DNA from 2 places in the Pseudomonas syringae genome. Region 2 is predicted to be linked to the other one. Evidence: riboswitches for the same ligand, from Rfam matches in the RefSeq annotation. Region 2 holds a riboswitch; the other holds the start of a gene.
The links. A riboswitch is a leader RNA that binds a small molecule or an ion and turns the genes downstream of it on or off. The one in region 2 is predicted to bind cobalamin.
Positions count from the first base shown of each region.

Region 1: another riboswitch for cobalamin. It lies ahead of cobO (cob(I)yrinic acid a,c-diamide adenosyltransferase); the one in region 2 lies ahead of cobW (cobalamin biosynthesis protein CobW).

Region 1 is NZ_CP066265.1:1,413,956-1,419,178, reverse strand. Features, by position in the region: gene I9H07_RS06425 (cobyrinate a,c-diamide synthase) at 1-788, opposite strand, end outside; gene cobO (cob(I)yrinic acid a,c-diamide adenosyltransferase) at 827-1,438, opposite strand; cobalamin riboswitch at 1,530-1,743, opposite strand; gene I9H07_RS06415 (PQQ-dependent sugar dehydrogenase) at 1,875-3,203, shown strand; partial or broken gene I9H07_RS06410 (C40 family peptidase) at 3,562-4,106, opposite strand; gene I9H07_RS06405 (C40 family peptidase) at 4,192-4,923, opposite strand; gene I9H07_RS06400 (NAD-dependent deacylase) at 4,998-5,223, opposite strand, start outside.
Region 2 is NZ_CP066265.1:2,946,452-2,951,674, reverse strand. Features, by position in the region: gene I9H07_RS13090 (cobalamin biosynthesis protein) at 1-327, opposite strand, end outside; gene I9H07_RS13085 (CbtA family protein) at 331-1,041, opposite strand; gene I9H07_RS13080 (CbtB domain-containing protein) at 1,052-1,237, opposite strand; cobalamin riboswitch at 1,334-1,547, opposite strand; cobalamin riboswitch at 1,606-1,830, shown strand; gene cobW (cobalamin biosynthesis protein CobW) at 1,945-3,009, shown strand; gene cobN (cobaltochelatase subunit CobN) at 3,013-5,223, shown strand, end outside.

The DNA.
Region 1 (5,223 bases), 1.5 Mb from region 2:
ATGTTGCGCAGCAGGTCCAGGCTCGCGCCGTAGAGAAAGGCGAAGGCTTCGTCACGCGCCACGGCGATACGCACGCCGCTGAGCAGCGGTTCGACATGAACCGGATCGGGCGCGGTGAATGTCACGGCAGGTGGCAACGACACTTCGCAGGTGCTGGCCAGCGCAGCGGCGGCCATGTCCAGACGCAGGTCCAGGTCGTTAAGCTCACTGGCTTGCACCAATCCCAAATGGCGGCTGGGCAATTCGAAACCGACTTCCCGCGACAACGCGCCGTACCAGCGCAGCCCCTCGGTCAGGCTGTTTTCCAGCAATTGCGCGTGGCGTACGGTGCCCACGCGGTTGGCCAGTACCCCGGCGAACGGCAAATCCGGCTGATAGCGCGCCAACCCCAGTGCCAGTGCGCCAAACGTCTGTGCCATGGCAGTCCCGTCGATCACGCCGAGTACCGGCACGCCAAAGTGACGCGCCAGGTCGGCACTCGATGGCGTGCCGTCGAACAAGCCCATGACGCCTTCGATGAGGATCAGGTCCGCTTCGTCGGCCGCTTCCCAGAGCAGGCGTCGGCTTTCATCGGCACCGACCATCCACATGTCCAGCTGATAGACCGGCGCACCACTGGCCCGCTCAAGGATCATCGGATCAAGAAAATCCGGACCGCACTTGAACACCCGGACCTTGCGGCCCTGATTGCGATGCAGACGCGCCAGTGCGGCGGTCACCGTGGTTTTGCCTTGCCCGGAGGCAGGCGCAGCGATCAATACCGCCGGACAGTCGCGCGGGGCTCTCATTTAGTGGCTCTCATTGCAGTGCTCTCATGAGGAATGGCTCACAGCTCGATACCTTTTTGCGCACGAATACCGGACTGGAACGCATGCTTGACCACGCCGATCTCGGAAACAGTGTCGGCCAGGTCGATCAATTCAGGCTTGGCACCACGGCCGGTCACCAGTACGTGCTGCATGGGCGGACGGGCCTGCAAGTCCGTCAGTACCTGCTCAAGATCGAGGTAGCCATGTTTGAGGGCGATGTTCAATTCGTCGAGCACCACCAGGCCGATACTCGGGTCGCGAAGCATTTCCTGCGACACAGCCCATGCAGCCTCGGCGGCGGCGATGTCGCGCTGGCGGTCCTGGGTTTCCCAGGTGAAGCCCTCGCCCATCACGTGATAACGCACTTGCTCAGGAAAGCGCCGGAAGAACATTTCTTCGCCGGTGCTGTTGCGGCCCTTGATGAACTGCACCACACCGCACTGCATGTCGTGGCCCATGGCCCGGGCGAGCATGCCGAAGGCCGAGCTGCTCTTGCCTTTGCCGTTGCCGGTCAATACCAGCAGCAGGCCGCACTCATTGGGCGAACTGGCAATACGTTCGTCCATCACGGCTTTTTTGCGCTGCATGCGCGCCAGATGGCGTTCGTCGCGTTCGGGGGATTCGTTCATTTCGGCTCTCCGCTCGGGGCAGGCGAAAGCAGACGGAAGGACAGCACTGGACAGCACGGCAACGCCCTGCACAGAACATCACCCTCCGTGATGCCATTGAGTGATTCAGGCCGGTCTCCGGGCTCATGAGCGGGTCTCCCCGGCTGCGCGCCTTCCCGTGTCGAAACACAGTGGCACGATGCACAGCCTTGACTCATTTACCGTTGCGGGGGCAGCGCCGGGATCGGATCGGGTGATCCACACCGGCTTCCCTGTTTCACTCTGCCAATCGAAGATTGCAGAGCACCTGAAACAAGCGGCGAAGGGTAGAGGGTTGGGCCCAGAGCGTCAATCGACAGCGCAGCCTCAGGCTCCTTCATTTAACAGGATTGAACCTCGGCGGTTCAGGGTGTCTCTATCAGTTACAGGACCACGCCTTTGTTTATGGAGATCCAACATGTTCAAACACAGACCCCATTACGCAGTACTGCTTCTGGTTGCTGGCGGCCTTGCTGCCTGCGGCGAGTCGTCCAGGCTGCAAGTCTCGGACGGAACAGGCCCCTCGCCCAAGCTGCCGGAGCCGAACAAGACGCTGATCCCGACCGTCAATATCGCCCCCGCCATCGGCTGGGAGAAAGATGCAAAACCGGTTGCCGCGCCGGGCACTCAAGTGGCTGCCTTCGCCGAACACCTTGATCATCCGCGCTGGCTGTATGTGCTGCCCAACGGCGACGTGCTGGTCGCGGAAACCAACTCGCCGGCCAAGCCGGATGATTCCAAGGGCATTCGCGGCTGGGTCATGGAGAAAGTCATGGGCCGCGCGGGCGCTGGCGTACCGAGCGCCAACCGCATCACCTTGCTGCGCGATGTCGATAAAGACGGCGTTGCCGAGACTCGCACGGTTTTCCTGCAAAACCTCAATTCGCCGTTCGGCATGACCCTGGTGGGCAACAAGCTGTATGTCGCCGATACCGACCGCCTGATCAGCTTCCCTTACGAAGCCGGCCAGACCTCCATCAGTGCGCAAGCGACCAAAGTGGTCGACCTGCCGGGCGGCACGCTCAACCACCACTGGACCAAGAATGTCATCGCCAGCAAAGACGGCAGCAAGCTGTACGTGACGGTGGGCTCGAACAGCAACGTGGCCGAGAACGGCATGGACAAGGAAGAAGGTCGCGCAGCGATCTGGGAAGTGGACGCCGCCACCGGCAATCACCGCATCTTCGCCTCTGGCCTGCGTAACCCCAACGGGATGGATTGGGAGCCGAAAACCGGCAAATTGTGGACCGCCGTCAACGAACGCGACGAGATCGGCAGCGATCTGGTGCCTGATTACGTGACATCAGTGCAAGATGGCGCGTTCTATGGCTGGCCTTACAGCTATTACGGCCAGCACGTTGACGAGCGCGTCAAGCCGCAGAATCCGGCCCTGGTCGCCAAGGCGATTGCGCCGGATTACGCAGTCGGCCCCCACACCGCCTCGCTGGGCTTGGTGTTTGCAGACGGCAAAACGCTGGCTGCGCCATTCAACGAAGGCCTGTTCATTGGCCAGCACGGCTCCTGGAACCGCAAACCACACAGCGGCTATAAAGTGGTGTTCATCCCGTTCAGCGGCGGCAAACCCAATGGCGCCCCGGTCGACGTGCTGACCGGCTTCCTGAACAAGGACGAAAAAGCCATGGGCCGGCCGGTGGGCGTGGTCAACGATCAGCGCGGCGGGTTGCTGGTGGCGGACGACGTCGGCAACAAGATCTGGCGCGTGACCTCGGCCAAGGCTGCTCAGTAATACCGAGTGCAGAGGTGTGACGCAGAAATACACAAGTTCGCTTTTGATTCTGGCCGAAGGCCGTAGGAGCGAACTTGTTCGCGAAAGGGCCGGTATGATTGCCGAAAATGCATCGTCTGAAACACTGCCTTAGCGAACAAGCGAAGCGTCGCCCGGTTCGCTGCTACGCCCTATGGACAGAAGCCTGAAAGCCCTATTTTCCGGGCTCATCAGGACCTAGTGCTCCAGCGTGGGAATGCAGTTCACGACGCTCTGCGTCGCAAGAAGACGCAGAGCGTCCTGAACGGCATGGCGACGCGGAGCGTCGCACGATAGGTTTTGCTGGGGGTTCCCGGCAGACCGCAGGCGAGCGAAGCGCTTACGGCCGATTCTGCGCCAGGTTCGCTGGCTGGATTACGCGCTTGGCGTTGAGGTAGGCGCGTTGCCAGTAGGGCTTGTCGAGGCTGTCGAGTTTGACTGTGCCACCGGTGGCCGGTGCATGCACAAAGCGGCCTTCACCGACGTAGATCCCCGCATGCGACACCTGCGAGCCACCCGATGTGGCGAAGAACACCAGATCGCCCGACTGCAGCTGCTCGCGACGAATATTCGGCGCGCCCATCACGATCATTTCACGGGTCGAACGCGGCAAAGAAATGCCCGCCGCATCACGATAGACATAACCTATAAGACCACTGCAGTCAAAACCGGAGTCAGGCGTGTTGCCGCCCCAGCGATAAGGTGTGCCCACCAGCCCCAACGCACGGAAAAGCACGTCTTCGGCGGCCGGGGAAAGAATCTGAGGGGGAGCAGTCACCACCGGACGCTGAACGATCCGGGGGCTTTGGGGGGTGGCGGCGCGCTGGCACAAGCACCCAGTAACGCAGCAACAGAGATGACCATCAGGCGCAAAGCAATCGACATAACCACAACAACCTGATCTGGATGCGGCTTACGCTGCCGACAAGCTCAAAAACGCAGCAAGACCCGAAGGCCTTGTCAGCGAATTCTATTTATTCACGTTGCGCCGCTTGGACGCCGTCTTGACTGTAGTCGATGTCATCGCAGTTGTCTGCGTGGCAACCGGCGTTGATTTCACAGCCACTGTGCCCGGTGCCATCGCCAAAGGCCGTTTGGCCTCGATGAAGGTCTTGCTCCAGTACGCGTCATCGAGGCTGTCGATGCGCACACCGCCGCTGCGACGGCTGCTGGAGTGAATGAACTGCTGATTACCGGCGTAGATCGCTGCATGGCTGACGCGGCCACGGCCACGGGTGCTGAAGAACAGCAGATCGCCCGGTTTGAGGTTGCCGCGCGAAACCAGTGGAGCGTCAACGTTGATCATTTCGCGAGTGGAGCGCGGCAGGCTCATGCCAGCCTCTTCACGAAACAGGTAACCGATGAAACCGCTGCAATCGAAGCCTGACGACGTTGAAGTGCCGCCAAACTGATAACGCGTACCGATCAGAGACTTGCCACGTTCCAGGATGCTGTCGGCCAGAACCGGCAGTTTGTAGGATTTGTTATCAGCGAACTGAGCCAGTTCGTCTTCGGTAGCCATCTCGTCCTGCAGGGTCGCGGCGTCGTCGTGACGCGCTGCGGACTGGGCAGTGACAGTGTTCTGATAGCGAGGAACCGGCTGCGCCTGTTCGTGCTGTGCAACCGGCATATTGGCCGAGCAACCGAACAGGAAAGTGACGAGTGCGAGAGGCACGAGGGGTGCAAAGCGAACAACTTGCATGGGCACAACCGTGGCTGACTGTTAAGAAGCCGAGACTATGCCCGCAATGAAAGCGATTTGCAAATTCAATCGAACTAGATGTGACTTATGAGTTCCGCCATGACATGTGCCGCACGGCCTTGCAGAAATACATCCATTTGAGTGCTGTGATCGGTTGGCTGCGGATTGATTTCTGCGGTGAATCCCCCGGAAACACGGGTGCGAATGACCGGCTCATGAATGTAGGGGAAGCTGGCGGTGGTGCCGATACTCAGGACCGCGTCAAAGCCCGTAGCTAGTTGTTCATACAGTGTTTCCAGT
Region 2 (5,223 bases):
GGCAACCCCATGGCAGCCGGTGGTCTGCAAGACCTGTGCAGAACGGTGCGTCAGATGCAGCTCCCACGCCACCAGCTGCGCAGCGTTGAAAAACACCAGCGGCACCGCCAGTTGCCCGGCCAGTTCCAGCAGACCGGGTTCCTGATCCTTTAGATCAATGGACGCCAGCGCCGTGACGCTGCCGATCTCCAGATCAACCGTGCGAAGGCTGCTCTCGATCAGCTCACGCAAGGTCTCCGCCGAACAGCCGCGCCGACAGCCCAGCCCGACCACCAGAGGCGTGCCGGGTTGAACGATCGGTGGATCAGGCCTGATGCCGGTCGGCATTGTTTAGTGCGCCGTGTGGCGGTGAGCATCGCTTCGGCGGAACAGCCAGGCGCTGATCAGGCCCATGGCAATCCAGAACAGCGCGTTGGTCAGCAGCGAGGCGATCATGAACTGTGATTCCAGCGCTTCAGGTGCCAGGCTTTCATGAACCAGCGGCTGCGGCGCGCCAATCACATGCGGCACGACCAGAATCGCCAGCCCCAGCGCTTTCAGCAGCCAGTTTTGACCAAACACCAGCAAGGCCAGCCCGGCGGCAGTAGACGCAGCAGTGCCGATCCACCACAACTGGCGCTGACTCAGTTCAGCGGCAGCGGTGCCCGGCAGCTCGGGTGGCAGGCCCAGTGTGGGTGCCAGGACGAACACCGCAAAACCCGCCAGCCCCCACCAGGCGCCCTGAGCCGTTCGGCCCGGTGCGCGCAGCGTATAAAGCCCGGCAAGCATCAGTGCGAAACCCACTGCGACCACCAGGTTGCCACCCGTGGTGGACAGCACGCGCTGCCAGCCGTTTTCCGGCTCCCAGGCCGCTGCTTCATGCACATGGCTGTGTTCCGCCGATGCGCCATCAGCATGCTCGTGCACCTGTTCGGCGGAGGCATTTTCGTAAGTTTCGGCCTGCTGGATCAGCGGTACGACCCAGAAACTTTGCAGCAAGGTCAGCAGCAGGGCTGCCAGCAGGCCGGTTAAGCCTGCCGTTTGCGCGATTCGCTTGAACATTGTCGAGTCCTCAATGGCAAGGGAAGGCGGCGCTGTGACGGGTGTCGTGCGCGGCGTTGTGTACCGCGGCGATGTGCGAGAACCCGGCAAAATAGACCAGGCACGCCCCCAGCAGGGCAGCGCTGATTGCAGCGGTCAGGCGTTGGGTTTGGGTTGAGCTGGTCGCAGCCGTCTGGCTGCTGCTGATGGTGGTCATGGCGATCCCTCTTGAGTGTCGGCAAGTGGGCCATGCGCACGCGAACCCACTGGCGAGCGCCAGAGGTTTCAACTGCGCCCGCCCACCGCGGGTGTGTCATCGAAAAAATATCGGGCCGGTCTCCGGGCTCGCGAGGGGCTAGAAGCGCAATGCGTTCAGACCTTCAAGGTCACCTTCCCATGCCGGGGCACAGTGGATCAGACCTTCTCTCGCTTACCGTTGCGGGGGCAGCACCGGACTTGCTCGACAGCGTGAGCGCACCGGTTTCCCGTTTCACCCCGTGAGGGGCACCCGAAACAAGGCGCACAGGAGAGCATGGGCGGCAGGGCAACGTCAATCTGAACGATTGACCTGCCTGCGGTCACTGCGTAGCCTTGCCGGCTCGAGGTTCTCCATTCGTACTGCGTGACGCAATGGAGCTAAGACGGGAATGCGGTCGATGCCGCAGCTGCCCCCGCAACTGTAAACGGTTACGTTCATTGCACAGCCACTGCTACGGCGGGAAGGCGCAATGAATGCGTGTCGCCAGGGTCTTCGATGATCAGCGACAGGCAGCCGTGAGCCAGGAGACCTGCCTCGAACCGGGCTGACTGAAAAGCCTGCGAATTCTCACTACAACCGGGCGGGGTGATCCGGTGGCGATCCGAACCTTGTGCCTGCACGCGGTTCTCGTCCTGTTTGCCCGCCGCATTGCCAAAGGGCACCTGATGAAAACACTGGCCAAGCTTCCCGTCACCATCGTCACCGGCTTTCTCGGCTCGGGCAAGACCACCCTGTTGCGACACATGCTCGACAACGCCGAAGGGCGACGCATTGCGGTAATCGTCAACGAATTCGGCGAGTTGGGCATCGACGGTGAAATCCTCAAGCAATGCACCATCGGCTGTAGCGAAGAAGAAGCCAACGGCCGCGTCTACGAGCTGGCCAACGGTTGCCTGTGCTGCACGGTGCAGGAAGAATTCTTCCCGGTGATGCGTGAACTGGTCGCCCGTCGCGGCGATCTGGACCACATCCTCATCGAGACCTCGGGGCTGGCGCTGCCCAAGCCACTGGTACAGGCCTTCCAGTGGCCGGAAATCCGCAACGCCTGCACCGTCGACGCCGTGATTACAGTAGTCGACAGCCCGGCCGTGCTGGCCGGTACGTTCGCCGCATTCCCTGATCAGGTGGATGCACAGCGCAAACTGGACCCCAATCTGGACCACGAATCGCCGTTGCACGAGCTGTTCGCCGATCAACTGGCCAGCGCCGATCTGGTGATCCTCAATAAAGCCGACATGATCGACGCCGAGGGTCTGGCCGCGGTGCGCGCTGAAGTCGCCGAAGAGCTGCCGCCAGCCGTCAAGGTGGTCGAGGCCAGCAGTGGCCGCCTGCCGATCAGCGTGCTGCTGGGCGTCGGCGCCGAATCCGAGCTGCACATCGACGGTCGCAAGACCCACCACGATCATCACGAAGGTGACGATGATGATGACCACGATCACGACGCATTCGATTCTATTTCCCTGAAACTGCCGCAGGCCGATGAAAAAGTGCTGCTCGATGCGCTGAATCAACTGGTCGTGCAACACGGTATTCTGCGCGTGAAAGGCTTCGCTGCGATCCCCGGCAAACCGATGCGCCTGCTGATCCAGGGCGTGGGCACGCGCTTCGACAAGCACTTCGACCGCGCCTGGCGCGCCGATGAAGAGCGCGCCACGCACCTGGTGCTGATCGGCCAGGAGCTTGACGCCGTCGCACTGCAAACTCAGCTCAACGCTGCGATTGCCGGCTGACCCATGCATTTACTGAGAACCCAGCCCGGCGGTTTTGTACCGAACGACAACATTGCCGATCTGGGGCAGACGCCAGCCGAGCTGGTGATTCTCTGCAGTGGCGATTCCAGCCTGGCGCTGCTGGCCGAGGCCGCCCAGCACCTGCCTGAGGATTACCCCAGCCTGCGTCTGGCCAACCCGATGCAGGTGCAGAATCACGCCTCGGTCGACCTGTATGTCGACGAGGTATTGCGCCACGCCAAGGTCATTCTGATTTCCCTGCACGGCGGCATCGGCTACTGGCGCTATGGCGTCGAGCGCCTGATGGAGCTGGCAGCGCGTGGCGTTCAGGTGATTCTGGTGCCGGGCGACGACCGCCCGGATCCTGAGCTGAGCGACCTGAGCACGGTGCCGGCCGCAGAGCGCGACCGCCTCTGGCAGTTTCTGCGTCAGGGCGGCTTGCCGAATGCGCTGGACCTTTATCGCTGCATGGCCAGTCAGTGGCTGGATCGTGATTATCCGTGGGCCGAGCCTCAGCCGTTGCCGCGCACGGCGGTTTATCATCCGAAACGGGCAACTGCCGGTTTACAGGATTGGCAGGCCGACTGGCACGCGGAACAGCCTGTAGTCGCGCTGTTGTTCTATCGCTCGCACCTGCAGGCTGCCAACACCGGCTTCATCGATGAATTCTGCACCCGCTTGCAGGCGCAAGGCATCAATCCGCTGCCCATCGCGGTCGCCAGCCTCAAGGAGCCGGGCTGCTTTGTTCAGGTGGAAAACTGGCTGGACGAAGCCGAAGTCGAGCTGATTCTCAACACCACCGGCTTTGCCCAGTCGAGCCCTGAAGCGCCGCATCTGCGCCCGTTTCGGCGCAACGTCCCGGTGATTCAGGCGATCTGTGCCCAGGACAATGAACCCGCCTGGGAGGCCAGCGAGCAGGGCCTCGGCGCCCGTGATCTGGCGATGCACATCGCCTTGCCGGAACTGGACGGACGTATTATCAGCCGGCCGATCAGCTTCAAAGACCTGGCCTGGCGCAGCGAGCGCAGCCAGTCAGATGTGGTCTGCTACCGTGCCCAGCCCGATCGCATGGACTTCGTCGCGCAACTGGCGCGGCGCTGGATCGAGCTGGCGCGCCTGCCCAATGCCGATAAACGTGTGGCGCTGATCCTCGCCAACTATCCGACCCGTGACGGGCGGATCGGCAATGGCGTGGGGCTCGACACACCTGCGGCGGCGCTGAATATCCTGCGTGCCATGCAGGCCGAGGGTTATCCAGTGGCAGCACTGCCGGAGAGCGGCACCGAGCTGATCCAGCAGCTGCTGGGTGGGGTGACCAACGATCTGGACAGCATCGATCAGCGCCCGTGCCAGCAAAGCATGGCGCTGGATGAATACCTGGCCGCGTTCAACGAACTGCCGCAGAGTAACCGTGATGCGGTCAATGCGCGCTGGGGCGCGCCGGATGCCGACCCGATGTTCCGCGCCGGGCGGATGATGATCGCCGGTCTGCGCTTGGGCCTGACCTTTGTCGGCATTCAGCCGGCGCGGGGTTATCAGGTCGATCCGAGCGCGGTCTACCACGATCCGGATCTGGTACCGCCGCACGGCTATCTGGCGTTCTACTTCTGGCTGCGCAAAGCCTATGGCGCGCATGCCGTGGTGCATGTCGGCAAGCACGGCAATCTGGAATGGCTGCCGGGCAAGGGCGTCGGGCTGTCGCGCACCTGCTGGCCGGATGCCGTGCTGGGGGCGATGCCCAATATCTATCCGTTCATCGTCAATGATCCGGGCGAGGGCGCACAGGCCAAGCGCCGCACGCAGGCGGTGATCATCGATCACCTGATGCCGCCACTGACCCGTGCCGAAACCTATGGCCCGCTGCGCAATCTGGAACTGCTGGCCGACGAGTTCTATGAGGCGCAACTGCTGGATCCGCGCCGCGCCCGCGAGCTGCAACGCGACATTCTCGAACTGGTCCGAGAGACGAATATCGATCGCGAGCTGGCGCTGGACGAGTCCACTGACAGCGATGCCGATGCGGCGGTCTGGCTGCCGCGTCTGGACACCTACCTGTGTGATTTGAAGGAATCGCAGATCCGCGACGGCCTGCACATTTTCGGCCAGTCGCCGGAAGGGCGTTTGCGCATCGACACTTTGCTGGCCCTGTTGCGTATTCCGCGCGGTGACGGGCGTGGGGCGCAATCCAGCCTGTTGCGGGCCCTGAGCAAGGCG